DNA from 3 places in the Amycolatopsis roodepoortensis genome. Region 1 is predicted to be linked to each of the others. Evidence: riboswitches for the same ligand, from Rfam matches in the RefSeq annotation. Region 1 holds a riboswitch; each other region holds the start of a gene.

Region 1 (10,267 bases):
GACTCGATCTCGGCCAGGATCTGGCCGACCTCGGCGACAAGACGTCGCCCTTCGCGTAGCCGAGTCCGCAACTCGTCGAGAAGCAGTTCGGCGTCGCCTTCCGGCAGGTTGAGCGGGAAGGCCTTGGGAATGTTTGTGCTGGTCATCCCTCGATTGTCGAGGCAGATTCGAACGAATGCACGGTATCGATCGGGTGGATGATCATCACGCTCCGGCTGCGCCGAACTGCGCCGATCACCCTTGAGTGGGATACGTGTCGCTTGGGAAAAGCCATCCGGATGGTGGGGTCGGATCAGGCCGGCCCCATGCCTGAGCGATGCCTCCGGTCCCACTCCTCGCGGAGCACCCCGTAGACGACGGCGTCATGGACGCCGCCGGACCAGCGCCGGGCGCGCCGGAACCGGCCTTCTTCGACGAACCCGAGCCGCCGCCCGACGGCGATCATCCCCGGGTTCCCCGAGAACGTGGCGAAGTCCAGGCGGAGCGTGTCGGTGCGGGAGAACAAGTAGGTCGTCCACATGCGCAAGGCCTCGGTGCCGAACCCGCCGCCCCAAAACCGTTCGTCGTAGATGACCAGCCCCATCCGCCGCCAGTCGGTCTCCCTGCTTTCCCAATACCAACTGACCCGGCCGATCAATCTTCCGTCGCTCAGGTCGCATACGGCGAGGCTGGTGCGGGGATCGGGCGGCTCGGCCTTGATCGTGGTGAGTTCGCGCGCCGTGGATTCGACGGCGGCCGTGGTCGGGGTGCCGAAATAGGGTCCGTTCGTTTCGTGCCAGGGCCGCGCGGGATCGAGTAGGTCGAGGAGCGGCCCGAGGTCGGAAGGGCGCCAGTCGCGCAGCCGGACTTTTTCACCATCGAGTACGACGTCGTCCACCGGCCAATCGTGGCTTACCGGGCCTGGTTACGATCGTCGGGTGACTGAACTGCTCGGTCCTGCGGAAATCAGGGCGCTCGCGGCCGAGCTGGACGTACGTCCGACCAAGAAGCTCGGCCAGAACTTCGTGCACGATCCCAACACGGTGCGCCGCATCGTCGACCTCTCGGGGATCGGCGAAGGGGACGTCGTCCTGGAGGTCGGGCCGGGCCTCGGCTCGCTGACACTCGGACTGCTCGCGACCGGCGCCGAGGTCGTCGCGGTCGAAATCGATCCCGTGCTGGCGGGACGGCTGCCGAGCACCGTGGCCGAGCGAGGCGGGGCCGAAAGGCTGACGGTCGTCGGCGCGGACGCGTTGCGGATCACCGCGGACGATCTGCCCGCACGACCGACGGCGCTCGTCGCGAACCTGCCGTACAACGTCGCCGTTCCCGTCGTGCTCCACCTGCTCGCCGAACTGCCGTCGCTGACCAGTGGTCTCGTAATGGTCCAGACCGAGGTCGCGGACAGGATGGCGGCGGGTCCGGGAAGCCGGACTTACGGCGTGCCCAGCGTCAAGCTCGCCTGGTACGGGAAGACGCGCAAGGTCGCCGCGGTGCCCCGGGCGGTGTTCTGGCCTGTTCCGAACGTCGACTCCGCCTTGGTCGCCTTCGAACGGGGCGACGTGGTGTCGTCCGTGGAACGGGAGCGGCTGTTCGCGGTCGTCGATGCCGCCTTCTCGCAACGGCGGAAGACCTTGCGGGCCGCGTTGGCGTCTTGGGCCGGTTCCGCCGAACGCGCGGGGGAACTGCTCGAAAAGGCGGGTATCGACCCGAAAACCCGCGGGGAGCAGCTGGACGTCCATCAGTTCGCCCGGATCGCCGCGGCTGCCGGCTGACCACCTGGCGCAGGTGTGACCGGGGCCGCGCGACTGCGTGGTTCCTCCTCTCGATCCGGCGCGGGCGAACCTTGTCTTAGCAGGCAGCGCGCCTGCCGCAGGCCGGGTACGCCAGCCGGCGTCCCATGATATGGGCAGCCAATCCTGTATGATGGACGCGACCAGACGTGTGATCTGCGCCTACGCGCTTGCTTTCATCCAGTGGGATCGGTTTTACTCAGTGAGCCATCCCGAGCGACTGAGAGACCTGGCTCGCCGAAGTCGCAGCAACCACCCTCCACAGGGCAGGTGCTACAGCCAGGACCGATGGAGGCTGTGCCTAATGAACAGGGTCACCCACCCGCTCCTGCTGACCAGGCGACGTGTCGTCGATGAAGGTCGCCGCACGGTAAGTGCGTGTCGACGCTCCACCGTTACTGCCTGAGTTCTTTCCCTTACCTCTGAATCCGTCCGTTTCCCGGACGGTCACTCGGTGACGGTTGGCGCGCTCGAAAGAAGCAGCGCCCCATTTGCATGGAGCCTTTCGTGATCACTGTCGAAAACCTGTCCAAGTCCTTTCCCCTCAACGGAAATCCCGTCGTCGCACTGCGCGATGTGAGCGTGGACATCCAAGCTGGCTCGCTGTTCGGAGTCGTCGGTCCGGCGGGCTCCGGCAAATCGACCCTCGCTCGTTGCATCGGTCTCCAGGAGCGTCCCGACCGCGGCGTCGTCCGTCTCGACGGCCTCAACACCGGGACCCTCGACGGACGCCGTCTCCGCGAAATCCGGCGCCAGGTCGGAGTCGTGAGCACCAAGCCGGAGCTGCTCGCCGAGCGCACCATCGCCGGCAACATCGCTTCGCCGCTCGAACAGCTCGGCCTCGACGGCCCGCAGCGCCGTAACCGGGTCGGCAACCTGCTCGATCTGGTCGGGCTCACCCCCCGTGCCGGGCAGCGACCGGGCGACCTGTCCGAGGGCCAGCTGCGCCGGGTGGCCATCGCCAAGGCGCTGGCCGCCGGACCGTCCGTGCTCTTGGCCGACGACCCGACGGCGGGCGTGCAGCCCGAGGAGTCCGGCGCGGTCCTGACCGTGCTCGACCGTGCGCGCGCCGAACTCGGCGTCACGGTGCTGCTCACCACGCCCGACGCGGGTGTGGTCCGCCGTGTCTGCGACGACGTCGCGGTGCTGGAGGCCGGCGCGGTCATCGAACGCGGAACCGTGCTCGACCTGATCTCCGACCCGAACAGCCGGACCGCGCAGGCGCTGCTTCCCGCGATCGAAACCGGGCGGGCGCAGGCCTCGAAGTACGACCGCGCGGTGGACGTCGTGCTCGTCGGCTTCGCCTCGGTCGGTGCGCTGCTGCCGGAGGCCGCCGGTCGCTTCGACGTCGAGCTCGCCACCATCGGGGGCGGCCTGACCCGGATCGGAGACACTCCGGTCGGCCGGTTCCGCCTCGGGGTGCGCGGTGAGCGCGCGGACGCCGCGCTCGCCTGGATCGCCGAACGTGGCGGCCACGTGACCCACCCGGTCCGCGGACCGCAGGGTGTCGCCGCCTGATTTCTCTCCGAACGGGCCGCTCAGGACGAACTGCGTCCGGGGCGGCCCGTTCGCGTCTGCCCCCTCCGTTCTCTTTCTCCTGGTGGCAGCGCAAGTGGAGCGGCCACGTAGGCTTGAGGCGTGCTCGCCGTCGTACCGCCCCCAGTAACCGTCAGGGTTCCCGCCAAGGTCAACCTGCACCTGTCGGTCGGTGACGTACGCCCGGACGGTTACCACGAGCTGGTGACCGTGTTCCAGGCGCTTTCCCTGACCGACGAGGTGACCGTCGCGGTCACCGAAGACCCCGGCGTCGAGGTCTACGGCGAAGGTGAAGGTTCCGTGCCGACAGGAGCCAATAACCTCGCCTGGAAAGCGGCGCAGGCGCTGGCGGCCCATGTCGGCAAGGCGGATGGCGAGTCCAAGGTCAGAGTGGTGCTGCGCAAGGGCATCCCGGTCGCGGGCGGGATGGCCGGTGGCAGTGCCGACGCGGCCGCGACCCTGGTGGGGCTCGCGTCGCTTTGGAAGCTCGACATTTCCCGGGACGAGCTGGCGGGTATCGCCGCGAAGCTCGGCAGCGATGTTCCTTTCGCGCTTTACGGCGGGACAGCGCTGGGCACCGGCCGGGGCGAGCAGCTGGTGCCCGTCTTGTCGAGGCACACCTTCCACTGGGTCTTGGCGTTCGACCAGCGTGGGCTTTCGACTCCGAGGGTGTTCGGCGAGCTGGACAAGTTGCGTGAAGAGGGCAGCCCGCCGCGGATCGGCTCACACACCCCGGTGGTGGAGGCGCTGGCCTCCGGCGACCCGCGGCAGTTGGCGCTGCTTCTCGGCAATGACCTGCAGGCGGCCGCTGTCTCACTGCGTCCGGGGCTGCGCCGCACATTGCGGGCGGGAGTCAACGCGGGTGCGCTCGCCGGCACCGTGTCCGGGTCCGGGCCGACCTGCGCCTTTCTGTGCGCGGACGCCCAGTCGGCCGTCGAGGTCGCCGCGGAACTGTCCGGCGCCGGTGTCTGTCGCACGGTGCGTGTCGCGCACGGGCCGGTCCCCGGAGCCCGGCTGGTCGGCGGAGACGACGCGCCGCGGCCGTCGCCGCCTCGGGTGCACGCATAAGGGTGTCCGAAATGGACATCGACCAATTCGTTGTGGTGCGAGCTTTTTGGAAAGGATCGGCTGAGGCATGGCCAACTTGGTCAACCTGGAGTCGGTGAGCAAGTCCTTCGGGGTGCGCCCGCTGCTCGACGGTGTTTCGCTCGGTGTGGCGGAGGGGCAGCGTATCGGTGTCGTCGGTCTCAACGGGGGCGGGAAGACGACGCTGCTGGAGGTCCTCGCGGGGATCAGCGAGCCGGACACGGGACGTGTCAGTCAGGTCCGGGGCCTGCGGATGGCCGTGGTCACCCAGCGGACCGAACTTCCCGACGGCAGCACGGTCGGAGATGTCGTGCTGGAACGCTACGGCGCGGAGCACGAGTGGGCCGCTGACGCGCGTGTCCGGTCCATTATGGATGGTCTGGGTATCACCGCTCTCGGCATCGACAAGGAGACGGCGAACCTGTCGGGTGGCGAACGCCGCCGGGTGGCGCTGGCCGCCGCCCTCACCGGTGAACTGGACCTCGTGGTCCTCGACGAGCCGACCAACCATCTCGACGTCGAAGGTGTGCGCTGGCTCGCGGATCACCTGCTCAACCGCAAGATCGCGGTCGTGGTCGTCACGCACGACCGGTGGTTCCTCGACACGGTCGCGAGTCTGACCTGGGAGGTCACGAACGGTCGCGTCGAGCAGTACGAAGGTGGTTACGCGGACTGGATCTTCGCGCGCGCCGAGCGGGCGAGGCTGGCGGCGACGGCGGAAGAGAAGCGGCAGAACCTCGCTCGTAAAGAGCTCGCGTGGCTGCGCCGCGGCCCGCAGGCCAGGACCTCGAAGCCGCGCTACCGCGTCGAGGCGGCGGAGGCGCTGATCTCCGACGTGCCGGAGCCGCGTGATTCGGTCGAGCTGCAGGCGTTCGCCCGCCGTCGGCTGGGTAAGACCGTGCTGGAGATCGAGGACGCTACGTTGACCGTCGGCGACCGCACCCTGCTCGATCGCGTCACCTGGCGGATCGGGCCCGGGGATCGGATCGGCCTGGTCGGCGTGAACGGGTCGGGCAAGACGACGCTCCTCAAGTTGCTCGGTGGTGACAGGGAGCCCGAGACGGGGCGGCGCATCCAGGGCAAGACGGTCAGCCTCGCGCACCTCCGGCAGGAGCTCGACGATCTGCCGGGCGATCTGCGCGTGCTGCAGGCGATCGAAGAGGTCTCCGGACGTGTCGTGTTCGGCAAGCAGGAGCTCACCGCTTCCCAGCTGGCCGAAAAGCTGGGTTTCCCCGCCGCGAGGCAGTGGACGCCGGTCGAGGACCTTTCCGGTGGCGAACGCCGCCGCCTCCAGCTGTGCCGGCTCCTCATGGCCGAGCCCAACGTGCTGCTGCTCGACGAACCGACCAACGATCTCGACATCGACACCTTGCAGCAGCTCGAAGATCTGCTGGATTCCTGGCCGGGCAGCCTCGTCGTCGTTTCGCACGACCGATACCTGGTGGAACGCGTCTGCGACACGATCGTGGCCTTGTTCGGGGACGGGCAGGTGACCCACCTGCCGGGCGGGATCGAGGAGTACCTGAACCGGCGCGCCAAGAGCCTCGAGAAAGCCGGCGGTGACCGGAAGGCGGGCAACGCGCAGGCCTCCGCGCCCAAGAAGAGCGCCGCGGAACAGCGGGCGGCTCAGAAGGAGCTGTCCCGTCTGGAGCGCAAGCTCGACCAGCTGCACACGAAGGAAGAGAAGCTGCACGCGGCGCTGCTCGCCGCGGCGACCGATCCGACGAAGCTCATCGAGCTGAACACCGAACTGAAAGCCGTCGAAACGGAGAAGGAGGAGGTCGAGGCCCAGTGGCTCGAGACCTCCGAAGCGATCGAATGAGTTCACGCGACGGCGAGCGGGCCTTTCAGCGCGGACAGTAGTGTGACGCGCATGAGTCGGTTCGTGGACACGCTCGTCGCCACCGCGGCGGGGCGAGGTCAGCAGCGGGGAATGGTCACCGGGGAGCCCAAGGAGCCGGTTCGGCGTACGTGGGCCGAGATTCACGAGCAGGCCAAACGGGTCGCCGGGGGTCTGGTGGCGGCTGGGCTGGAGCCCGGCAAAGCGGTCGCGGTACTGGCGGCGGCGCCGTCGCTGATCGCGCCGACGGTTCAGGCGGTTTGGCTCGCCGGCGGCAGCGTGACGATGCTGCACCAGCCGACGCAGCGCACCGACCTCGCCGAATGGGCCGAGGACACCGTTCGCGTGCTGCGGATGATCGGGTCCGGCCTGGTTCTGCTCGGTGAGCCGTTCGATCAGCTGGCGCCGGTGCTCACGGAGCACGGCATCGCGTTCCAGGTCATCACCGAGCTGCTCGAGGCCGAACCGCTGGCGGAGCCCGTGCCCACGGCCGAATCGGACACGGCGCTTCTCCAGCTGACCAGCGGATCGACGGCCGACCCGAAGGCCGTTCAGATCACCTACGGAAACCTGTACTCGAACGTCAAGGCGATGGTCGACCGGGCCGAGTTCGATTTCGACGTCGACGTGATGGTCTCGTGGCTGCCCACCTTCCACGACATGGGGATGGTCGGCTTCCTGACGGTACCGATGACGTTCGGCGTCGAACTCGTCAAGATCACGCCGCTCGAGTTCCTGTCGGGACCGTTGATCTGGCCGCAGCTGATCAGCAAGTACAACGGCACGACCACGGCCGCGCCGAACTTCGCGTACGCGATCGTGGGCAGGCGGATGTCCCGTGTCGAGGACGACGACGCGTACGATCTCTCGAAGCTCCGGATCGCGCTCAACGGCGCCGAGCCGATCGACGAGACGGCCGTGCGGACGTTCGTCGAGGCTGGAGCACGCTTCAAGATGCCCGCCGAATGCGTCTTCCCGGCGTACGGCATGGCGGAGGCGACTCTCGCGGTTTCATTCGCGCCGTTGTTCACCGGCTTGACGCTGGACGTGGTCGAGGCCGACGCACTCGAGGCGGACAACCGCGCGGTGCCGGTCCCCGAGGGCGACCCGCGGCGCGGGACCGACGAGGTCCGTTCCTTCGCGGTGCTCGGTCCGCCGCTCGACGGGCTCGAAGCCGAGATCGTCGACGACAAGGGAACCGTGCTCGGGGAGCGCGAGGTCGGGGAGATCCGCCTGCGCGGCGAGGCCGTGACCCCGGGGTACCTGACCATGGAGGGGCCGCTCGCGACGCAGGACGAGGACGGCTGGCTGCTCACCGGCGACCTCGGCTACCTGGTCGACGGCATGATCGTGATCTGCGGCCGCCGCAAGGACGTCATCATCATGGGCGGCCGGAACCTGTACCCGACCGACATCGAACGCGCGGCGACCTCGGTCGAGGGGGTCCGGGCGGGGAACGCCGTCGCCGTGCGGCTCGACGCCGGCAGCCGGCGGGAACGGTTCGCCGTCGTAGTCGAATCCAAACTCGCCGGAGACCCCGAAACGGAGAAGGCGCTTGCGAAGGAGGTCGCGGCCAAGGTACGCGGCGCCGTCGACATGCGACCCTTCGCTGTCGTGGTGCTCCCGGCGGGAAGCCTCCCCAAGACGCCCTCGGGCAAGGTGAAGCGGGCCGCGACCGCAGTCCAGTTCGCGGACAAGATCGCCAAGAACGCGGCGGCGAGCTGACACGAAAGGGCCGGGTCCGCGAACATCGCGGACCCGGCCCTTTCGCTGCACCTCCCGGTGGTCAGCGGCGTCGCCAGGGTGGCTTACGGGTATGGGTGTGCTCCAAGGCGGGCGCTATGTAGTAGCTGGCGGATTGCGACAGCCCGGCCAGCGTTCCTTCGACGTCTCGCAGGAACGCGTCGACCGCTGCCTGGTCATAGCCTCGTTTCGACAGCGGCGCCTTGGCGAACGCGACGTTGTGGACGTCCGAAACCGTCAGGTCGTCATCGCCGTCGAGGGTCGCCGCGACCCGTTCCAGGAAGGCGTCGACCGCGGGTTCGTGATAGCCGCGGGCCCCGATCGGCGCCCGGTCGAACTGCCGGGTTCTGGCCTCGAAGGCGGTGACGGGCACTAGCGCTCCCGCAGGAACTCGACGGGACCGCGGGCCGGGACGGCGCGTTCGGCGGTCGCTTCGTCCTCTTCGCGGGCGCCGGGCACGCCGAGCGCGTGCTGGCCGGTCCGGTGGGCGAGCTGCACTTCGACCTTGTCCAGGAAATCGTCGACTTCGCGTTCGTCGTAGCCGCGCTTACCGATCAACGGCCGCGAGAACATGACGTGGTGGACCTCCGCGGCCGTCAGGTCGTCCCGGTCCGAGATCGTGTCGGCGATCCGTTCCAGGAACGCGTCGACCTCGTGTTTGGCGTATCCGCGTCGCCCGATCGGGGCGTTCGGGAAAGTGGCGCCGGTGATGTCTTCGGCCGTAAACGACATGAAACTCTCTCCGGTTTCGGTGGGGAATGCGATCTCCGCATTCCGTCCTAACGGGTTTGAGAGTTCCCCGGAAGAGCCAGCGCTATTCCACGACTCGATCAGGGGCGTGGTGAAACGCCTTCGAGTGACGAGGTGTAACACACCGCCATGTGAGCGGGTTCACCCAGCGTGGAAGGTGTTCTGGGCCGCGGCGAGCCCGGTGCTGATAAGCGCTTCAACGGCGTCGGCGCAACGATCGATCTCGAAAGCGAGCTCTTTCCGTTCGACCGTCGAGAAGTCTTTCAGCACGAAATCCGCCGGATCCTGCCGTCCCGGAGGGCGGCCGACGCCGAAGCGGACACGGTAGTAGTCCTTCGTGCCCAGCGATTTGGTGATCGAGCGGAGGCCGTTGTGGCCGTTGTCGCCGCCGCCCAGTTTCATCTTGAGCGCGCCGAAGTCGACGTCCAGCTCGTCGTGGATGACCACGACACCGGCCGGGGGGATCTTGTAGAACCGGGCCGCGCCCACCACGGGGCCGCCCGAGAGGTTCATGTACGAACGCGGCTTGACCAGGACCACCCGCCTGCCCGCCAGCCTGCCTTCGAGGATTTCGGCGCCGCTCTTGTGGGCCTTGAACTTGCCACCGACGCGGCCGGCGAGTTCGTCGAGCACCATGAAGCCGACGTTGTGCCTGTTGCCCGCGTACTGAGGGCCGGGATTGCCGAGGCCGGCGAGCAGGATCTGCTCGCCGGCCCCGGGAAGTACTGCTTCGGTCACATCGGTGACTTTATTCGGCGTCCTCGGCGGGGGCCTCCGCAGCCTCGGCCTCTTCGCCCTCGAGCGCGGACTCGGACGGCGCCTCGTTGACGGCGACGACCAGGGCCTCGGGGTCGGTGACCAGGGTGGCGCCCTTCGGCAGGGTGACCTGCGAGGCGAGGATCTGGGTGCCGGCCTCGACGCCCTCGACCGAGAGCTCGACCTGCTCGGGGATGTGCAGCGCCTCGACCTCGATCTGGAGGGTGTCGAGGTCGGTGGTGACCAGGGTGCCCGGGCCCGCGGTGCCGGTGACGACGACGGGGATGTCGACGGTGACCTTCTCGCCACGGCGGACGACCAGCAGGTCGACGTGCTCGATGTAGTTCTTCAGCGGGTGGACGACGATGGTCTTCGTCAGCGCCAGCTCGCTCTTGCCTTCGAGCTCGAGGGTGATGACGGCGTTGCTGCCGTTCTCACGCACGACGCGGGCGAACTCGAGGGCGGGGAGGGCGTAGTGGCGCGGGTCCGAGCCGTGCCCGTACAGCACCGCGGGGATCTTGCCGGCACGACGCGTGCGACGCGCGGCACCCTTGCCGAATTCGGTGCGGGGCTCGACGGACAGGGTTACCTCGGACACGGTGTAGCACTCCTTCAATTCACCAACATGTTCAGCGAAAGCATGCTGAGGTGGGGATGGTTCGGGGCGGTTCTGGTGTTCGGCGGCGAATTCCACAGGCGTGCTCGACCGCGTGTGGCCACTCAAGCCGCCGCGTCGATCACGTCGGGCACCAGGTGCTCACGGAACCCGCCTCGCCGAGACCGG
Region 2 (10,267 bases), 1.6 Mb from region 1:
CGGAGGGCAAGAAGGGCCGGACCGGCGACGTGATGGAGACCCAGGGCCTGGAGGGCGAGCAGCTCACCGTCCAGCTGCTCGAGGTCCAGGACCCGGCGGACTACCTGTTCAGCGCCGCGGGCTACTCGCTGGAGGCCGGGGAACGGTCGGTCGTGGTGCACACCGAGATCACCAACCGCGGGAACATCCCGTTCGTGTCGCTTCCGGACAACTACCTCGAACTGCTCACCGCGGACGGCAAGCCGATCGCGAAGGCGCCGGTCTCGCTGACCTCGCGGCCGCCGCACAAGATCGGCGTCCGGCCCGGGGAGACCCTGGGCGGGCACACCGTCTACGTGCTGCCGGACTCGACTCGCGTGGTCGCCGTGCGCTGGTCGCCGCGGCCCGAGCCGGACGAGCGCACGCTGACCTGGTCGATCGAGGACTGACGCGCCTAGTTCTCGTCCTGCAGGATCCTCAGCGCGTTGGCCAGGTCGTCCGGGTACTCCGACTCGAACTCGACCCAGCGCCCGTCGGACGGGTGGGCGAAGCCGAGCGTCTTCGCGTGCAGCCACTGCCGCGAGAGGCCGAGTTTGCGCGCCAGCACCGGGTCGGCGCCGTAGGTCAGGTCACCGACGCACGGATGCTTGAGCGCCGAGAAGTGCACCCGGATCTGATGCGTGCGGCCGGTCTCCAGCTTGATCTGGGCCAGCGACGCGGCGCGGAAGGCCTCGACGACCTCGTAGTGCGTGACGCTGGGCCGCCCGCCCTGGACGACGGCGAACTTGTAGTCGTGCCGGGGGTGCCGGTCGATCGGCGCGTCGATGGTGCCGCGCGTCGGGTCGGGGTGGCCCTGGACGATGGCGTGGTAGCCCTTGTCGACGGTGCGTTCCTTGAACGCCCGCTTCAGCACGGTGTACGCGTGCTCGCTCTTCGCCACGACCATCACGCCGGTGGTGCCGGCGTCCAGCCGGTGCACGACGCCCTGACGCTCGGCGGCGCCCGAAGTCGCGATGCGCAGCCCGGCGGCGGCGAGCCCGCCGACGACGGTCGGCCCGGTCCAGCCGGGGCTCGGGTGCACGGCGACGCCGACCGGCTTCGAGATCACCACGATGTCGTCGTCGTCATGCAGGATCTTCATGCCTTCGACGGGTTCCGCGACGACCTCGACGGCCGACGCGGGATCGGGCAGCGTCACTTCGAGCAGTCCGCCGGCGGTCAGCCGGTCCGATTTCCCGGCGGGCCTGCCGTCGAGGAAGATCTCGCCGGATTCGGCCAGCTCCGCCACGACGGTGCGGGAAAGCCCCAGCAGTTTCGCCAGCCCCGCGTCGACGCGCATACCGTCGAGCCCGTCGGGAACGGGCAACATCCGCGCGCTCATTCGCTCGCCGCTTTCTTCTTGTCCTTGGTGGATGTTCCGTCGTAGTCCTTGCCCAGCAAGGAAAGGATCACGATGAGCACGCCGCCGACGCAGATCGCGGAGTCGGCGACGTTGAAGATCGCCCAGCCCTGCCCGTTCGGCGCGAACGCGGAGATCATGTCGACCACGTGCCCCTGCAGCGGCCCGGGCGCACGGAAGATCCGGTCGGTCAGGTTGCCGAGCGCGCCCGCCAGCACCAGGCCGAGGCCGATCGCCCAGCCGGTCGAGCGCAGCCGCCGGGCCAGCCAGACGATGGCGATCACGACGGCGATCGCGACGAGCGCGAGCACCCAGGTCAGCCCGGTGGCCATCGAGAAAGCGGCGCCGGGGTTGCGCACCAGCTGGAAGTACACGAGCCCGCCGAGGAACTCGACCGGCTGCTTGCCCTCCAGCGTGGACACGGCGATCTGCTTCGTGAGGAGGTCGATCCCCCACAGCACCGCGGCGACGGCGAACACCAGGGCGACGCGCTTCTTGGGCAGCGGGGGCGACGGTGGCGCCGTTTCGGGCTCAGTACTCACCGCCCCATTGTCCACTGAGCGTGTTCAGGACTCCCCGGCGGCCGTCTTCGGCCTGCTCAGCAGCGCCGCGAACGCCCCGGCGAGCACGACCAGCGACGAAAGCACGAGCGCGAGCTGTCCTTGGGCGAGCACGACCGCGCAGAGCACGAACGCCGCGGCCACGACGAGCACCAGCACACTGCGCTCCAGCCACGCGAGCCCCGCCAGGCCGAGTGTCAGCAGGATCGCGCTCCGGGTGTCGCCGTCGAGATCGAATTCCCAGTAGCCGACCAGATCCGCCAGCACGATGGCCACCAGTCCGCCGAGCGCGATCGCGGCGACCTTCCACCAGCGCAGGGTCTTCGTCCGGAAGGCGTAGAACAGCACCGTGCCGAGGTAGACCGCGAGGACGGCGAACAGCCAGCCGTCGGTCCGGCCGGCGGCGATGTCGAACGACGCGTCCAGCGCGGCCACGTTCGCGCGGCTCATCTCGACCCCGTACAAGCCCACGTACCCGAACGAATGTCGTTCACCGGCGGGCGCGTAGGCGAACCAGCCCCCGGACCACATTCCGCCGAAAGCCACCACCAGCAGCTGGGCGAAACCCAGCAACGCCAGCGGAAACCAGTAACGCGGTCGCTCGTTCCCCATACAGGGTGAGGGTAGTGGGTCAGGCGCAGAACGGAGGAAGCTCCCGCGGATCGTTCTCCGGCACCCAGCGGCCCTCCGGCTTCTCGTACTGCCAGCGCGCGCCGCGGGCGACGATCTGGCGCAGCGCCAGGACGATCCGGTCCACGTGCTCGGTGGTGCTGCCGAGGCCGAGGCTGACCCGCACGGCCTGCTGCCCCGTCGAACCGGCCACGGCGATCAGCCGCTTCGTCGCCACGTGCGCGCAGAACGCGCCGTCCCGCACGCCGATTCCGTACTCCGCCGAAAGGACCGCGGCGAGCCAGCCCGGGTCGAAGCCGTCGACGACGAAGCTGAGCGTGCCGACCCGGTCGACCGGCGCGTCGAACAGCCGCAGTTCGGCGAATCCGGGGATGGCGGCGAGGCCGCGGCGCAGACGCGCCAGCAGTTCCTCCTCGTGGGCGACGATCCCGTCCCAGTTCGCGGCCAGGGTCTCGCAGGCGACGCCGAGCGCGTAGACGCCGACGGTGTTGGGGGAACCTGCTTCGTGCCGCTCGGGACCGGAGTTCCAGACGACGCCGAGGTTTTCGGAGTCACGGTTGACGAGCTTCGTCGCGCCACCGCCGGCGAGGTACGGCTGGGCCGCGCACAGCCAGTCGGCGCGGCCGATCAGCGCGCCGGCACCGAAAGGCGCGTACAGCTTGTGGCCCGACAGCGCGACGTAGTCGACGTCCAGTTCGCGCACCGAGATCTTCCGGTGCGGCGCGAGCTGCGCCGCGTCGAGCGCGATCCGGGCGCCGTGTCGCCGCGCGACGGCCGCGATCTCCTTGACCGGCAACAGTTCCCCGGTCACGTTGGACGCGCCGGTGAGCACCACCAGCCGCGGTCCCTGCGGGCAGTCCGCGAGCGCTTCGTCCACAGCGGACACCGCGGCGAGCCGGGTCCGCGGGGTTTCGATCCGGCGGACGTTCGGTCCCTTCCACGGCAGCAGCGCGGCGTGGTGCTCGGTGTCGAACACGATGACCGACGTGTGCTTCGGCAGGCTGCGCGCGAGAAGGTTGAAGGAATCGGTGGTGTTGCGGGTGAACACGACGGTGTCGGTCGATCGCGCGTCGACGAAGTCGCGCAGGATTCCGCGCGTGCGCTCGTAAAGCTTGGTCGAAACCTGCGAAGCGAACCCGGCGCCGCGGTGCACGCTGGCGTACCAGGGCAGGAATTCGTCGACCGCGGCACGCACCTTGTCCAGACACGGGGCGCTCGCCGCGTGATCGAGGTTGGCGTAGCCGATGTCGCCGCCGGTGACCAGCGGAACCCGCAGATCGGCGCACGCGACCGCCGGGATCTGGTGCGTGGCAACGACTTCAGCGGGGCCGTTCGTGCGTTCGAGAGCGAGGGTCATCGTCATCCTCCGGGCCAGGGGACCCGGCGAGGATCCCGCGCTTGCCCGCCGCACCACGCGACGAGCCAGGTCCTCACCCGGGGCACCCCACCGCGGAAGGAGGGTTGCCGGTCAGCTAGCCGGGGCTTGACGCTGACACTCGTGACCTACGGACGAAGTTAGCGGATGGGCGGGCGATCGAGCCAGCCCTCGTCCGCATCTTGAGACGCCGCTCACGTGTTCCGCAAGCGGGAAGAACCGCTGCCCGGCGCCGCGCCGCGCCGGGCAACGGCAGGTCAGGCCCGGAATCGGCCGGGCAGCGGGACGGTCGAGCGGGAGGAGACCTCGGTCGCGGTGCCGGAGTACTGATCGGTGCCCGCGGTGAACTGCCAGCCGCCGAAGGTCTTGCCGTCGATGGCTTCGCCGTAGGCCTCGGCGACCTTGGTCGAGACCTCGTCGTAGGACAGGCCGTTCCAGTTGCCCGCGCCGACCCCGAAGTCGCGCGAGTCGCCGCCCTGCGCGGCGGCCGTCGGCAGGGTCCACAGGGTGAAGTGCACGTGCGCGCCGGTGCTGCTGCCACCGCAGGGCAGCGCGTTGCCGGTCCGGCCGAGAGCGTCGCCCGGGGCGACCTTCTGGCCGTCGGTGACCGAAATGCCCTCCAGGTGGTAGTACCCGGTCCGCCAGCCGCCGTCGTGGTCGACGGTCACCCAGTCGCCGCCGGAGCAGTGCTGGATCCGGACCGTGCCCGCCAGCGGGGCGCGAACGGTCTTGTCGCCCGGGCTGAAGTCGATGGCGTTCTTCACTCCGGACGTGCCGTTGTCCGAGTGGATCCCCGCCGAGTAGACCGACTGGCCAGTGTCGAAGGGCAGCCCGAAGGCAGGAAAAGCGCCGGCCGCAGTAGCCGTCGGGGCGGCTAGAACCACTCCGACGAGTGCCAAAGTGGCCCCCAGGCCAGCGAACCGCACAGGAAGCTTCGTCACCTTGCGTACTCCTTACCCCGTGACACTCACCCATTCGATGGAGTCGATTGCGGGGAAAGTAATCCAAAAGGAGTACAAATGGGAAGAAGTTTCTGAGATCAACCGACGAACAGCTGGTGCCGGTTCGTGACCTACTGGCCGGATTCGCCCTTCCACCTGGCGAGGCGGCCCGCGCGGTCGACGGCCCGCAGGCGTCGTTCGGCCGCGTCACGGGCTTCGGCGGTGGTCACGACGAGTAACTGGTCGCGCTCCTGGAGCCGAGTGTTCTTGTTCGGAGTGAAGCCGGAGCCGTCGCGGACGAGCAGGCTGATCGTCGCCCCCACCGGCAGGCGCAGCTCGGCCAGGTACACGCCGTGCATCTTCGATCCGGTGTTGATCCGGACCTGCAGGAGTTCGGCGCCCATCTCGTCGAGCGGCGCGGAGTCGACGTCGATCTCGTGCGCCTCGGCGTGCTGGGCCAGCCCGAGGATTCTCGCGAGCGGGGTCAGCGTGGCCCCTTGGAGCAGCGTCAGCACGATGACCAGCACGAATACCGCGTCGACCAGTTCCTGCGCGCCCGGCACCCCGGACGACAGCGGGATCAGCGCGAGCACGATCGGGACCGCCCCGCGCAGCCCGGCCCAGGACAGGAACACCTGTTCTCGCCAGGGGATCTTGAACGGCAGTGCCGACAGCAGCACCGACAGGGGGCGGGCGAGCAGCAGCACGACCGCGCCCGCGACCAGGCCCTGGATGAGGCTTTCGAAGATCCTGCTCGGCGAGGCGAACAGGCCGAGCAACACGAACAGGCCGATCTGCGCGAGCCAGCCGAGCCCTTCGGCGAAGGACAGCGTGTCCGACCGGTGCGGCAGCTTCGAGTTGCCCAGCACCAGGGCCGCGACGTAGGTGGCGAGCAGGCCCGACGCGTGGGCGAGCTGCCCGCTCGAATACGCCACGACGCAGACCGCGACCGTGGCCAGCGGGTACAGACCGGTGGCGGGAAGCGCCGCCCGGCGCAGCGCGAACGCCCCGCCCCAGCCGAAGGCCAGGCCGATCACCAGCCCGGCGGCGAGTTCGTAGACCACCAGCAGCGGCAGCGACCAGTCGATGGTCGTCCCCTCGGCGAGGACGACGACGGCGATGTAGGCCGGGGCGTCGTTGATCCCCGACTCGATCTCCAGCGCGCCGACGAGCCGCTTGCCGATCCCCGCGGATCTCAGCACCGAGAAGACCGCGGCGGCGTCGGTCGAGGCCAGTACCGCGCCCCACAGCAACGCCATCCGCCAGTCCAGGCCCAGTAACCAGTGCAGGGCGGCGCCGGTGACCGCGATGCTCACCACCACGGCCACTGTGGACAGTGCGATTCCGATGCCCAGCGAGGGTTTCACGGCCGACCAGCGGGTGGTGAGACCACCTTCGGACAGGATCATCACCAGCGCGGCGAGGCCGAGCGACTGGGTGAGCTCGGGGTTGTCGTACTGGATGCCGAACCCGGCTTCGCCGAGCAGGACCCCCATCCCCAGGTACAGCAGCAGCGAGGGAAGGCCGACCCGGATCGACACCCGGACGGCGATCACGGCGACGAGCAGCACGGCGCCGCCGGTGCCGAGGATGAGCGGGAGTTGCTCCATGTCGCCTCCCGTTCCGGTCGCCGTGAGGGCTCCAGAATAGTGAGGCGGTGATCGTCACACGTTCGTGTACCGGTCGGAAAGCGCGCGGACAACCTGTGTTACAGACTGTCCACTAGGGACTGCGCAGGGCCACCAGGTCGACACCGAGTGCCGCGAACGGCTTTTCCGCCGCGGGCAGGACCTTCACCGCGCGGTTGCCCTCACGGGACAACCAGCCGGCGCTCACACCGTGAGACAGTAACGCCGCTGGCACCCGGCCCGCCAAATGATCACGCCGGACCGTCCAATCCAGACAGTCGCGCAGCATCGGGCGGCGGCCGTCGTCGATCTCCACCCCGAGCGCGCCGAGCACCTCCCGCCCGCGACCGGTCAGCGTCAGGCCGCCGGCGTCGTCGATCAGCCCGGCGGCGAGCATTCCGTCCCGCAGTGCGACCCCGACCGTCCCGGCGAGGTGGTCGTAGCAGGTCCTGGCGAACTCGAGCCGCTTCACCCGCACCGACGACCGAAGCCCCTTCACCGGCCGGTGTTCGGCGTGCTGCGCCAGATGCTCGATCAGCTCCGCCACCCGGGGGTCGGCTATCCGGACGTAACTGTGCCTCCCTTGCTTGACCCGCACGACGAAACCGGCCTCGGTCAGCTTCGTCACGTGCTCGCTCGCCGTCGACGCGGCCACGTCGGCCGCGCCTGCCAGCTCGGTCACCGTCCAGGCACGCCCGTCGAGCAGCGCGAGACACATCGACGCGCGGCTCGGATCGGCGAGCACGGCCGCGACCTCGGCCAGGGCGATCGTCTCCATGCGTCCACCGTAGAAGACCCACGGTTCGGCGACCGCCGAAGCGTCAGCCCGCCAGGAACTTCGCCGCCAGCTGCACCGCGGGTTTGGAGTCGTTGGAACCTTCGAGCATGACGGCGAACGCCACGTCCCCGCGATAGCCGACGAACCAGCCGTTGGCGTCCGCGCCCGAGCCGAATTGCGCCGTCCCGGTCTTTCCGAAGACCGCTCCGCTGCCCTTCAACGCCTTCGCGGTCCCTGTCGTGCAGACCTCGCGCATCATCGCGCGGACCTGGTTCAGCACCCCGGCGGGCGGGGCCTGGTACCCGGCGTTGACCTTGGTCTCCAGACCCTGCCACAGCTTCGGGACCACCGGCTTCCCCGTGGCGACCGTCGCGGCCATGAGTGCCGCGCCCAGCGGGCTGACCTGCACCCTGCCCTGCCCGATCCCGGCTTCGACCTGCTCGTCACCGCCGGCGGACGGCTCCACCTTCCCGGTCTCCGTCGACAGTCCCGGGATCTCGAAGTCGGCGTTGAGACCGAACTGGCTCGCGGCCTTCGCGAGACCGTCCGCGGGCAGCTGCTTGGCGAGCCGCCCGAAGGTCGTGTTGCACGACGCGGCGAACGCCGTCTTCAGCGAGACGGTCCCCAGGTCGAACCCGTTGTCGTTCTTGAGCGTGCGGGTGCCGATCTGCTCACTGCCCGGGCAGGCCAGCGGAGACTCGGCGGTGACGCCGCCCTGCTGCAACGCCGCCGGTCGCCGTGGCGATCTTGAAGGCCGACCCCGGCGAGTACAGGCCGTTGAGGGCCTTCGGCTGGTTCCCGGCGGCGCCGTTCTGCGCGACCGCCAGCAGTTCGCCCGAGGTCTTCATCGCGACGATGATCGCCGGCCCTTGGAAGCCGTCGACGGCTTTCTGGGCGGCGGTCTGGGAGGCCACGCTCAACGTCGAAACCAACGGCTTGTCCGTCTCGGCCGCCTGTCCGAAGAGCGTCTCGACCGGTTTTCCGGAGGCGTCCACGCGAGACACGGTGACAGTCGCTCCGGTGCCGCTGTTCTCCCCGGAAGCGACCTTGGACAACGCCCCCTGCAGGATCGGCGCGACGCCCGCCGCGTCACCGCCGACGAGAGCCTTGCCGTCGCGGTCGGTCACGACCGGTTGAGCCGAAACCGGCGCGATGGCGAGCCGCTGCCCGGCTTCGAGCTTCGGGTGGATCGCCGACATCGCCCAGCGGACGACCCATTTCCCGGCGTTGCGCACCAGGTCCAGCTTGCCTTCGTATTTCCAGACACTGCCGCCGGCGAACGTCCACGCGGCGTGGAAGGTGGCCGACGTCGAGGGTGCGTCACCCGGCGTCGTCGGGACCTCGCCGAGGGACGTCTTGACCGAGGCCCCGCCGAGGGCGTTGCGCGTCCCGGTCAGCGCGGCCGTGGCCGCCGCCGGATCGTCGACCGGGGCGGTGGTCAGGTCACCCGTGTCGAACAGCCGCAGAAACCGGGTGGCGACCTGGGCGGGGCTGTCCTGCGCGTTCGCGGTGGACTCCCCCGGCCCGCCTCCGGAGGCCGCGGGCGCCCGGTCCTCCTTGACCAGCAGCACCACCGCGGCCACCACGATGGCGACGACCGCCAGCGCGGCGCCGATCAGGATGCCTCTTTTCCGGGCAGGACTCATGGATTCGCTCTCCCCCATACGGCACGCCCCTCGCGCGCCCCCGGGCGCCAGCCTGCCGATTTCCCCCGCGCAAGGCGCGCTTCGGACGGGAATGCGGCTGATCCGAATCCTTTTCGTGATCCCGGTGATCGGGACCTCGCGACCGCATTGAAAGGCCCCCTCATCGCGGATTTGCGATGAAGGGGCCTTTCATGTCACCCGCGAGGTCAGGCCTTGGCGACCGCCACGGTCACCTTGGTGCCCTCCCCGACCGTCCCGGCCGAGCCGTCGGCGACGTCGCCGTAGGCCACCGAAGTCGCCAGCGTCTCCGAAGCGACGAACTCCTCGTGCGTCTTCGCCGCCGTGACCACGTCTTCCGGCGCGTCGACCGTCAGCGCGATCCGGTCGGCGACGTCGAGCCCGGCGTCACGGCGGGCCTGCTGCACGACCCGGACCAGGTCACGGGCCAGCCCCTCGGCCGCCAGCTCGTCGGTCACCTCGGTGTCGAGCAGCACCAGCCCGGCGCCGCCGGGCAGTTCCGCCGCCGCGCCGCCGCCCTTGGCGACGAGACGCCGGTCGTACTCGCCTTCGACGAGCTCGATCCCGGCCGCCACGACGGCGCCGCTCTCGGACGTCGTCCACTCACCGGCCTTGACGGCCTTGATCACCGTCTGGACGTCCTTGCCGAGCCGCGGACCGGCGGCGCGGGCGTTCACCGCGACCTCGAAACCGCCGTGCGCGGCGACGTCCGTGGTCAGCTCGACGGATTTGACGTTGACCTCGTCGCGCAGGATGTCGGTGAACTCGCGCAGCGACTCCGCCTCGTGCGCGGCGACGACCAGCTTGGCCAGCGGCAACCGCACCCGCAGCTTGTTCGACTTCCGCAGCGAGAGCGCCGAAGACGCCACCTGGCGCACCCGGTCCATCGCCGTCACCAGCGCCGCGTCGGCGGGCAGGTCGAGCGCGTTCGGCCAGTCGGTCAGGTGTACCGAACGGCCGCCGGTCAGCCCGCGCCAGACGACCTCGGTCGTCAGCGGCAGCAGCGGCGCCACCACCCGCGACGTCACCTCCAGCACGGTGTGCAGGGTGTCGATCGCGTCCTGCTCGCCCGCCCAGAACCGGTCGCGCGACCGGCGCACGTACCAGTTCGTCAGCACCTCGAGGAAGTCACGGACGGTCGAACAAGCGCCTGCGACGTCGTAGGTGTCGAGCGCGTGCTCGACGTCGGTCACCAGTTCGTGCGTCTTCGCCAGCACGTACCGGTCGAGGACGTGCTTCGAATCCGTGCGCCACTGGCCTTCCACGCCCTCGGCGTTCGCGTAGAGCGCGAGGAAGTAGTACGAGTTCCACAG
Region 3 (10,267 bases), 3.8 Mb from region 1:
GCGTCGTGGAGTGCCGTCGCCTGCGACGTCGGGCAGGGTGATGCCGTCGCCCTCGCCACAGGTGAGCAAGGGCGGGCGGTCCTGGTCGACACCGGGCCGGAGCCGGGGCCGGTCGACGAATGCCTGAGCAGGCTCGGCGTCGACCGGGTGCCGTTGATCGTGCTGAGTCATCTGCACGCCGACCACATCGGCGGTCTCGAATCCGTCTTCGAGGGCAGGTCGGTCGGGGCGGTCGCCGTCGGCCCCGGCCGGGCTCCCGCCTGGGCGTGGCAGCAGGTCGCGGACGAGACCGCGCGCCGCGGGATTCCCTTGCTGGAGCTGGAGATCGGGCAACGGCTGGACTGGCCGGGGCTGTCACTGGACGTACTGGGGCCGCGGTACGTCACCAGTCGATCGGTCCGCGAACAGGACGGCACGGTGATCAACAACGGCTCGGTCGTCCTGCGCGCCGGGACCCCGGCGGGCCGGGTGCTGCTGACGGGCGACATCGAGCTCGCGGCGCAGACCGACCTGATGGCCGAGGGCGCCGAACTGGGTGCCGAGATCCTGAAGGTCCCGCACCACGGAAGCCGTTACACGGCACCGGATTTCCTCAACGCCGTCGCGCCGCGGGCGGCGTTGGTGAGCGTCGGCGCCGGAAACACCTACGGACATCCGAACAAGTCCACTTTGGACAATCTGGTGGCCATCGGCGCGTCGGTCGCCAGGACGGACACGGACGGCGACACCGCTGTCGTCGCCGACGCGCGAGGCCTCGCCCTGGTGCGCCGGGGCGAGCCCCGCGGCCCGCCTCGTTCTTGAGGCGGGCCGTCGGGAACTCAGATGCCCAGAGCCTCGCGGACCGCGTCGGCCGAGGCGCTGACGGTGGCCTTCGGGCCGATCTTGTCCTCGACGGCGTCGAGGGTCTTGAGCCCGTCACCGGTGATCAGCAGGACGATCTCCTCGTCCGGGTTGAGCTTGCCGGTTTCGATGAGCTTCTTGGCCGTCGCGACGGTGACGCCGCCGGCGGTCTCGGTGAAGATGCCTTCGGTGCGGGCGAGCAGCCGGATGCCCTCGACGACCTCTTCGTCGGTGACGTCTTCGATCGCACCGCCGGTGCGGTTGACCACGTCGAGGACGTAGGGGCCGTCGGCCGGGTTCCCGATCGCCAGCGACCGGGCGATCGTGTCCGGCTTGACCGGCTGGACGACGTCGTGCCCGGCACGGAAGGCCGCCGAGACGGGGGAGCAGCCGGTGGCCTGCGCGCCGAACACCTTGTACGGCGTCTCGTCGACGAGGCCGAGCTGTCCGAACTCGCGGAAACCCTTGTCCACCTTGGTGAGCTGGGAACCGGAGGCGATCGGCACCACGATCTGGGAGGGAAGCCGCCAGCCGAGCTGTTCGGCGACCTCGAAGGCCAGCGTCTTGGAGCCTTCCGAGTAGTAGGGCCGGACGTTCACGTTGACGAACGCCCAGCTCTCCTGCTCGGCGGCGAGCTGGGTGGCGAGCCGGTTCACGTCGTCGTAGTTGCCGTCGACCGCGATCAGGTCACCGTCGTACACGGCGGTGGTGAGGATCTTGGCGCGTTCCAGGGTCTTCGGGATCAGCACGACCGACCGCCAGCCGGCGCGGGCCGCCGCGGCGGCGACGGCGTTGGCCAGGTTGCCGGTCGAGGGACAGGCGAGCACGTCGAACCCGAACTCGCGCGCGGCCGCCAGAGCAACGGCGACCACGCGGTCCTTGAACGAGTGAGTGGGGTTGCCGGTGTCGTCCTTGACCCAGACCTTCTTGACGCCCAAGGCTTTCGCGAGCCTGTCGGCCTGGATGAGCCGGGTGGCGCCGGGTTCGGTGTTGGGGATCTCTTCGACGTTCGAGGGAACGGGAAGGAGTTTCTTGTAGCGCCAGATGTTCTTCGGTCCGGCTTCGATGTCCTCGCGGCGCACGCGGCCGAAGTCGTAGGCGACTTCGAGCGGCGAGAAGTCCTCGGCGGAAACGAATTCGGGGGCGAGCGGCTGCCGGTGTCCCTCTTCCTTCGACACCAGTTCGACGGCCGGTCCGAGATCCGGGGTCTTGGTGGTGGAGGTCGTGCCGAGGGTTGCGGTCATCGCGAGGTTCCTTTCCTCATCTGCCCCGCCATGGCGGGCCGGAATTGGCACCGTGTTCGTCAGCTATCCCGCGATCGCGGAATGACAGGCTGACGCCGGTTGCCGGGGCTTCATCGGGCCGTTCCCTCTGCCCCTCTGGATGAGCGGTATTCGATTGTCGGCACGCGTGTGATCGCGTCGCCTCGCCAACACCGTACGACATGAGGCTCAGGTGGGGCCACCGTGCCCGCAACACATCACCGGACAAAGCACACGAGAGGAGGAGTGGCAGGATCGTCACCGTGACGACGCAAGCTTCCGCCCCATCGCCGCTGGTCCTGGTTCTCGGTGAGGAAGAGCTGCTGATCGAACGCGCGGTCCGCAGCGCTTCGGACGCGGCCAAAGCGGCCGATCCGACGGCGGATCTCACCCGGATCCGGGTGTCGGACCTCACAGTCCCGGCACTCGCGGAGATGGTCAGCCCCTCTCTATTCGCCGAAGGGAGGGTGATCGTCCTCGAATCCGCGCACGACATCTCGCAGGAGCTCGCCGACGGGGTGATGGCCTACGTCAAGGCCCCCGCCGACGGCATCGTGCTCGTCGTCGTGCACAGCGGAGGTGGCCGGAGCAAGGCCGCGAAGGGGCTCCCCACCGCCTTGAAGAAGGCCGGTGCGGAGGTCGTCGAGTGCCCGAAACTGACCAAGCCCGCCGAGCGGGAATCCTTTGTCCGCAACGAGGTCCGCCGGGTCGGCGGGAAGATCGACGGTGCGGCCGTGCTCGCGTTGATCGACGCGGTCGGTTCGGATCTGCGTGAACTGTCGTCGGCCGCGACCCAGCTGGTCGCGGACGCCGGCGGAGCGGTCGACGAGCAGGCGGTCCGGCGCTATCACCGGGGTCGCGCGGACGTGAACGGGTTCGCCGTGGCGGAGAAGGCCGTCGCCGGGGACAAGGCGGCGGCGCTGGAGTCGCTGCGCTGGGCGATGCAGCTGGGCGTGCCGCACGTGCTGGTCGCGGACGCCCTCGCCGACGCCGTCCGGACGATCGCGCGGGTGTCCGGTGCCGGTCGCGGCAACCCGAACCAGATGGCGGGTGAGCTGGGCATGCCGCCGTGGAAGGTGCGCAAGGCGCAGGGACAGGCCCGCGGCTGGGGCCAGGACGGGCTCGCCACCGCGATGCGGGTGGTCGCCCGGCTCAACGCCGAGGTCAAGGGAGTCGCGGCCAACCCGGAGTACGCGCTGGAGCGTGCCGTCCTGGAGGTCGTCGACGCCCACGGTACAAGCCGCTGAACACGGCGAAGGGCCCCGGCGACTCGCGTCGCCGGGGCCCTTCGAAAGCCGATCAGAGAGAGTTCGCGCGCTTCGCCAGCGCGGACTTCTTGTTGGCGGCCTGGTTGGCGTGGAGAACGCCCTTGGTCACGGCCTTGTCCAGCTTCTTGGCCGCGTCCTTCTGCAGTTCCAGGGCCTTGGCCTTGTCGCCGGCGTCGGCGGCCTCACGGAACTTGCGGATCGCGGTCTTCACCGAGGACCGGATCGCCTGGTTGCGCTGACGCGCCTTCTCGTTGGTGGTGATGCGCTTGATCTGCGACTTGATGTTGGCCACGGGGGCGCTCCTCTTGAATCTCTCGGTGGTTTCACCGTCGCGCTGTGACCGGCCCTGCGTACTCGTGAGAGCGCGCGGGTTTCCTCCATGACGGAATGCCACACGACGGTGAAAGGCAAGCTTAACAGCCGTCCAGGGGTGGCTCGCGGCCACCTCGGGACGAGGGCTTGAGGTACGGTGCGGAGCGTAGTGCCTAGGGTTCCGCCGCCTGCCCGCTCGGGAAACACACAATCAGGGCAGACGGGACAGGTCCGAGCGGCACCATCGGCGGGGCCGGAAGCGCCGCCGTTCATCTGACGGGACAAAAGCCTGGAGGACCGGTGTTTTCCGCATGCGCGGAAAACGTGAAAGGTCCGTCGTGAACGCCACCGCCCTGTCCTTCGTCGTCATCGCCGCCGTCATCCACGCGGGCTGGAATCTCGCGGCCAAGCGGATCCGTCGTGGTGGAGCCCGGTTCGTCTGGGCTTACTACAGCCTGTCGGCTGTCCTGCTCGTCCCCGTCATGGTCGTCTCGCTGGCCGTGGAGCCGCAACGTCCACAGTGGACCTGGTTGTTCGCCGCGGTGGTCACCGCGGTGTTCCACGTCACCTACGGGGTCGTCCTCCAGCGGGGCTACGCCGTCGGCGACCTCTCCGTCGTCTATCCCGTCGCCCGCGGTACCGGACCGCTGATCTCGGTGCTCGCGGCCGTCGTCCTGCTCGGCGAGCGACCGGGGGTGCTCGGCCTGGTGGGCGCGTTCCTCGTGGTCGCCGGGGTGCTGGTGATCGGGACCGGGCGGGCGCCGGCGCATGCCGACGCCGCCGATCGTGTCGCCCGCCGCAAAGGCCTGATCTACGGACTGCTGACCGGTCTCACGATCGCCGCTTACACCCTGTGGGACGCGCATTCGGTCACGGGTCTCGGGGTCCCGCCGATCGTTTACTTCGGAACCGGCGCGATCGTGCAGAGCGTCCTCATGACGCCGTACGCGCTGAAGGACCGCGAAGAGGTCTCGTGGCTCTGGCGCGAACACAAGCGTGAGGTGCTCGTCGTCGGCGTGTTGTCGCCGGTCGCCTACCTGCTGGTGCTTTACGCCCTCCAGATCGCTCCGGTGAGCCTCGTCGCACCGGCGAGGGAGCTGAGCATCGTCCTGGGTGGCCTTGCCGCCTGGCTGGTCCTGGGGGAGGCGAACGCCGTCCGCAGGCTGGCCGGGTCGGTGGTGGTGCTGGCGGGGATCACCGCGATTGCGATGGCCTGAACCCATCCGGTAGGGATTGAGCCATGGACGTGCTGAGCAGCAGGGTGCTGATCCACCCGAAGGACCTCGACGTGTCGACGGCGTTCTATCGGGACACCCTGGGCCTGGCCATCGACAAGGAGTTCCCCGGCGGGACGGTGTTCTTCGCCGGGAACGGGTCGATCGAGATCGTCGGTACCGGGAAGACCGGTCCGACCCCTGACGTCGCCTTGTGGCTCCAGGTCCGGGACCTGCCGGCGGCGCTCGAGGAACTCGCGGAGAAGGGATTGGAGCCTGTCCGCGGGGCGCGACGTGAACCCTGGGGGCTGGACGAAGCGTGGATCGCCGACCCGGACGGCACCAGGATCGTGCTGGTCGAGGTGCCGCGTGAGCACCCGTTGCGCACTGACCCGCGTTAGTTCAGCGGCTTGATCGCGCGCAGCTGAGCGGCGAGCGAGGCACCGAGGCCCGGCGGTTCCCAGGTCCAGGTCTGCAGGTCGGTGAAGCCGGCGGCGGCCACTTCGTCGGCCAGCTCGTGGCGGGAGACCGGCAGCCACTTCTCGTGCGACGACAGCAGCAGCCGCCCGCCGGGCCGCAACACACGGAACAGTTCGGCGAATCCGGCCGCCCGGTCCTCCCACAATTGCACGTTGTTGACGCTCAGGACCACGTCGACGCTTTCGTCCGGCTGGCCGGTCGAGGCCGCGGTGCCGGGCCGCAGCTCCACCTCGTCGCCGCAGCGACGGCGCGAGAGGGCGAGCATCTCCGGGGAGGGATCGACACCGATCGCGCGGCCCGCGCGTCCGGCCGTGGCCTCGAGACCGACGCCCGGGCCCGGGCCTACGACCAGGGCGGTTTCGCCGGACTCGATCGACGCCAGCTCGACGATGCGAAGCTCAGTGGCGGCGTTGCCGTGGGCCATCGCCCGGCCACCGAACCGGCCGAGCAGTCCCCGGGGACGGCCGAACGTTCGGTCGAGTATCTGGGACAGTGAAGTGCTCATACTTCGAGGGCACCACAGCTCACCACGGGCCGCATCGGGGATGACCCCCACTCGCACCCGGAGCGGCATGGGAGCATAGAGGTGGCACACCCCGACCTTCGCGAGGAAACCCGTTGACGACGTTCGCCGACACGACCTTCACGCCCCCGGAGCTCATCCGGAACTTCTGCATCATCGCGCACATCGACCACGGCAAGTCGACCCTGGCCGACCGGATGCTGCAGCTCACCGGCGTGGTCGAGGAGCGGGCCATGCGCGCTCAGTACCTCGACCGCATGGACATCGAACGGGAACGCGGGATCACCATCAAGGCGCAGAACGTGCGCCTGCCCTGGAAGGTCGACGGCCAGGATCATGTCCTGCACCTGATCGACACTCCCGGCCACGTGGACTTCACCTACGAGGTTTCCCGGGCACTGGAGGCCTGCGAAGGGGCGATTCTGCTGGTCGACGCGGCTCAGGGGATCGAGGCGCAGACGCTGGCGAACCTCTACCTGGCGCTCGAGAAGAACCTGCACATCATCCCGGTGCTGAACAAGATCGACCTGCCGTCGGCCGATCCGGACAAGTACGCGGCCGAGCTGGCGCACATCATCGGCTGCGAGCCCTCGGACGTGCTCCGCGTGTCGGCGAAGACCGGTATGGGCGTGACCGAACTGCTCGACGAGTGCGTGAAGCAGGTCCCGCCGCCGGTCGGCGACGCGGACGCGCCCGCCCGGGCGATGATCTTCGACTCGGTCTACGACACCTACCGGGGTGTCGTGACCTACATCAGGGTCGTCGACGGGAAGATCACGCCGCGCGAGCGGATCAAGATGATGTCGACCGGTGCCACCCACGAACTCCTCGAGGTCGGGATCATCTCTCCGGAGCCCAAGGCCAGCAAGGGGCTCGGGGTCGGCGAGGTGGGCTACCTCATCACCGGGGTGAAGGACGTCCGTCAGTCGAAGGTCGGTGACACCGTCACCTCCGAGCGCAAGGGTGCCGAGGAGCCGCTCGCTGGCTACCGCGAGCCGAAGCCGATGGTCTACTCGGGTCTGTACCCGGTCGACGGGTCGGACTACCCCGAACTGCGTGAAGCACTGGACAAGCTCCAGCTCAACGACGCCGCGCTCGCCTATGAGCCGGAAACCTCAGTGGCGCTCGGGTTCGGATTCCGCTGTGGCTTCCTCGGCCTGCTGCACCTGGAGATCACCCGGGACCGGCTCGAGCGCGAATTCGGCCTCGACCTGATTTCGACCGCGCCGAACGTCATCTACAACGTCGTGCTCGAGGACAAGAGCGAGGTCGTGGTGACGAACCCCTCGGACTGGCCGTCCGGGATGAAGATCTCCGAGGTCCACGAGCCGGTCTCCAAGGTGAGCATCCTGGCGCCGTCGGAGTTCGTCGGCACGATCATGGAGCTGTGCCAGGCCAAGCGCGGCACGCTGCTGGGGATGGACTACCTCTCCGAGGACCGCGTCGAGCTGCGCTACAACATCCCGCTCGCGGAGATCATCTTCGACTTCTTCGACACGCTGAAGTCGCGTACGCGTGGTTACGCGTCCCTCGACTACGAAGAGGGCGGCGACCAGGTCGCCGATCTGGTCAAGGTCGACATCCTGCTCCAGGGCGAGACCGTCGACGCGTTCTCGGCGATCGTGCACAAGGACGCCGCTTACGGTTACGGCAACCGGATGGCGACGCGGCTGCGTGAGCTGATCCCGCGGCAGCAGTTCGAGGTCCCGATCCAGGCGGCCGTCGGGTCGCGGATCATCGCCCGCGAGACCATCCGCGCGATCCGCAAGGACGTGCTCGCGAAGTGTTACGGCGGTGACATCTCGCGTAAGCGCAAACTGCTGGAAAAGCAGAAGGAAGGCAAGAAGCGGATGAAGACCGTCGGCCGGGTCGAGGTCCCGCAGGAGGCCTTCGTCGCCGCACTGTCCACTGAGGACGCCGGTAGCAAGAAGAAGTAGGCCACACTCGCGAAAGGGCCGCCCGGAGCACGATCCGGGCGGCCCTTTCGCGTCAGCGATTCCCGCTGATGCGGTTCGCCGTGACGAAGACGGCGACCCTGCGTTCGGCGGCCATCACACGGTCGTACTCGTCCCAGTCGTCGTGGGTCCCCGTCGCCGCCATGAAGACCTCACGCAGCAACCGGGGAAGGCCGGCCGGGTCGAAGTCCGGGTCCGGGTCGTCCGGCCCGATGAGGTGCGTGCTTCCCTGGACCGCCGCCCATTCCCAGCCGCGCCTGAAGGTGACCGTGGCGTGGCCCGCCCGGCGGAACAGGTCGAGTTTCTTCACCCCGCCCATCGCCACGAAGGCGACCCCTGGTGCCTTGGTGACCGGGTCTTCGAAGACGCCGGCGTTGACCACCGAAGAGTGGACGGTGCCGTCGGCGCGGACCGTCGAGACGGTCGCGAGTCCGTTTTCGCGCAAGGAAAGTGTGCGGACGAGTTCGAGGTCTGCGGCCATGTGACCACCGTAGCCCGCTCGGCCCGGTGAAGGGGCCGAGCGGACTACTGGACGGGTCAGCAGGTGCCGTTGTCCCGCCAGACACCCCATTGGCCGGTCGTCCCGGGCTCTTCGCCTTGCGTCCACCACTGCGCTGTCCACTTGTGGCCGTTGTGGGAGACGCTCGCTCCGCCGGTGTAGACCGAAGCACGGTCCCACGCGGGGAGCGAGCAGGTGCCCGGGTTACCGGATCCGGTTTCCCAGGGCACCTGGCCCGACTTGTAGTAGTCGAGGCCCTGGGCCTGCCACCGCGGGGCTTGGGCGCCGAGGCGTACCCGGAAGGTGTTCCAATCGTGGGTCGACCACGGCGACCAGCCGAGCTCGGCGTGCGCGGGGAGCCGGGGGAACGCGAGGTAGTCGATGTTCGCCGGGGTGACCACGGTTTCGGTCCACAGCGGGGATTCGACGCCGCGGACGGCGGATTCGGGAACGCCGGAGAGGTAGGCGCCCGGGTTCCAGTTGTAGGCGTCCTGGACCTCGATGTAGCCGGCCCAAGAGAGCCCGATCGGGGTACTGGAGTTGTACTTCATGTCCAGGTAGGCCTTGTTGGCAGGCGACAGGATCACCTTGCTGCCGCGGGCGACGGCGTTCGAGACCTCCGTGCTGGACGTCGTCGTGCCCCAGAACTGCGGGGTCGCCGTGGCGGGCAGGGTGGCCTTGCCGATCTCGTGCCAGCCGACGACCTGCTTGCCCGCGGCGGCCACCATCGGCAGCACCCGGTTCATGAACGTGCGGTAGTCCGCGTCGCTGGTGGCCTGAGCCTCGTCGCCGCCGAGGTGGAAGTACGGGCCGGGCGTCAGCGCGGCGACCTCGCGGATGACGTCGTTGACGAAGGTGTAGGTGATCTCCTTCGAGATGCAGAGCGAGCTGTAGCCGACGGCGGTGTCGGTGCGCAGCGGGGGAGCGGTGTTGTTGCAGTTCAGCTCGGCGTACGAGGCCAGGGCGGCGTTGGTGTGCCCGGGCATGTCGATCTCCGGGATGACCGTGATGAATCGCGAGGCCGCGTAGTTCACGATCTCCGTGTACTGCGCCTTGGTGTAGTAGCCGCCGGCGCCTCCGCCGACCTGGGTGCTGCCGCCGTAGGTGGTCAGTCGCGGCCAGCTGTCGATCTGGATGCGCCAGCCCTGGTCGTCGGCGAGGTGCAGGTGCAGGTTGTTGATCTTGTACTGCGCCAGCTGGTCGATGTACCGCTTGACGGTGGCGACCGGATGGAAATGCCGGGCGACGTCGAGCATCGCGCCTCGGTAGCCGAATCGCGGATAGTCCAGGATGTCGGCACCCGGGATCGTCCAGGGCCCCTGCTGGGCAGTGGAGCTTTCGATCTTGCCCGGCAGCAGCTGCCGCAGTGTCTGAACGCCGCCGAAGAGACCTTGCGCGGTCGTCGCGCGCAGGACGACCGATGCGGATGTCGAGTTGAGCTGATAGCCCTGGTCGCCGACACGGGAGTCGGCTCCGGACAGCAGGAGTGAGATCCCGTCGGCCGGGGTGCCCGGTGGCGCGTCGGAGACGGGCAGTGGGAAGCCGGTGGACGCGCGGAAGATCCCGGCGAGGTAGTCACCGACGGCCTTGGCCTGTGCCGAACCGGCCTGGGTGTAGATCTTGGTGTTCGCGGTCAGGGTGTGGTCGGAACCGGTGACCGCGCGGACCGAGACCGGGACCGGGACGATCGCCTGCAGTGGCGGGGTGGCCGCGTCGGCGACGGGGGCGGCTGCGGTGGTGACGCCGGCGAGCAGCGCCACCCCGACGAAGGCGCGGCCCAGCCGCGCTTTCAAAGTCTTCACCGGGTGCCTCCAGGGGACAGGGGCGTGACGCGCGTCACGCGCTGTTCGATGGTCGCACTTCCGGCGTTAAAGGTCTAGACCACCATGGCCGAACCTTGGAGTGACTCGAACG

What was found. A riboswitch is a leader RNA that binds a small molecule or an ion and turns the genes downstream of it on or off. The one in region 1 is predicted to bind S-adenosylmethionine.
Region 2: it holds a riboswitch for S-adenosylmethionine, as region 1 does, so the genes downstream of both, NQK81_RS38750 (aminotransferase class V-fold PLP-dependent enzyme) here and NQK81_RS30955 (methionine ABC transporter ATP-binding protein) in region 1, are expected to answer to the same signal.
Region 3: it holds a riboswitch for S-adenosylmethionine, as region 1 does, so the genes downstream of both, thrC (threonine synthase) here and NQK81_RS30955 (methionine ABC transporter ATP-binding protein) in region 1, are expected to answer to the same signal.

What each region holds. Positions count from the first base shown of each region.
Region 1 covers NZ_CP102415.1:6,459,019-6,469,285, forward strand. The annotation lists gene NQK81_RS30940 (DUF222 domain-containing protein) at 1-146, opposite strand, end outside; gene NQK81_RS30945 (GNAT family N-acetyltransferase) at 293-877, opposite strand; gene rsmA (16S rRNA (adenine(1518)-N(6)/adenine(1519)-N(6))-dimethyltransferase RsmA) at 918-1,754, shown strand; SAM riboswitch class I at 1,977-2,067, shown strand; gene NQK81_RS30955 (methionine ABC transporter ATP-binding protein) at 2,280-3,290, shown strand; gene NQK81_RS30960 (4-(cytidine 5'-diphospho)-2-C-methyl-D-erythritol kinase) at 3,411-4,376, shown strand; gene NQK81_RS30965 (ABC-F family ATP-binding cassette domain-containing protein) at 4,444-6,216, shown strand; gene NQK81_RS30970 (fatty acyl-AMP ligase) at 6,268-7,959, shown strand; gene NQK81_RS30975 (DivIVA domain-containing protein) at 8,021-8,350, opposite strand; gene NQK81_RS30980 (DivIVA domain-containing protein) at 8,350-8,709, opposite strand; gene pth (aminoacyl-tRNA hydrolase) at 8,869-9,465, opposite strand; gene NQK81_RS30990 (50S ribosomal protein L25/general stress protein Ctc) at 9,476-10,081, opposite strand.
Region 2 covers NZ_CP102415.1:8,034,981-8,045,247, reverse strand. The annotation lists gene NQK81_RS38770 (Lrp/AsnC family transcriptional regulator) at 1-428, shown strand, start outside; gene NQK81_RS38765 (RluA family pseudouridine synthase) at 434-1,360, opposite strand; gene lspA (signal peptidase II) at 1,357-1,920, opposite strand; gene NQK81_RS38755 (hypothetical protein) at 1,945-2,550, opposite strand; gene NQK81_RS38750 (aminotransferase class V-fold PLP-dependent enzyme) at 2,570-3,925, opposite strand; SAM riboswitch class IV at 3,958-4,072, opposite strand; gene NQK81_RS38745 (M23 family metallopeptidase) at 4,201-4,884, opposite strand; gene NQK81_RS38740 (potassium/proton antiporter) at 5,016-6,494, opposite strand; gene NQK81_RS38735 (ArsR/SmtB family transcription factor) at 6,607-7,290, opposite strand; partial or broken gene NQK81_RS38730 (penicillin-binding transpeptidase domain-containing protein) at 7,334-8,936, opposite strand; gene ileS (isoleucine--tRNA ligase) at 9,143-10,267, opposite strand, start outside.
Region 3 covers NZ_CP102415.1:2,653,043-2,663,309, reverse strand. The annotation lists gene NQK81_RS12435 (ComEC/Rec2 family competence protein) at 1-801, shown strand, start outside; gene thrC (threonine synthase) at 819-2,084, opposite strand; SAM riboswitch class I at 2,098-2,230, opposite strand; gene holA (DNA polymerase III subunit delta) at 2,366-3,349, shown strand; gene rpsT (30S ribosomal protein S20) at 3,402-3,662, opposite strand; gene NQK81_RS12415 (EamA family transporter) at 3,994-4,899, shown strand; gene NQK81_RS12410 (VOC family protein) at 4,923-5,297, shown strand; gene NQK81_RS12405 (class I SAM-dependent methyltransferase) at 5,294-5,881, opposite strand; gene lepA (translation elongation factor 4) at 5,995-7,836, shown strand; gene NQK81_RS12395 (pyridoxamine 5'-phosphate oxidase family protein) at 7,889-8,335, opposite strand; gene NQK81_RS12390 (beta-N-acetylhexosaminidase) at 8,392-10,155, opposite strand.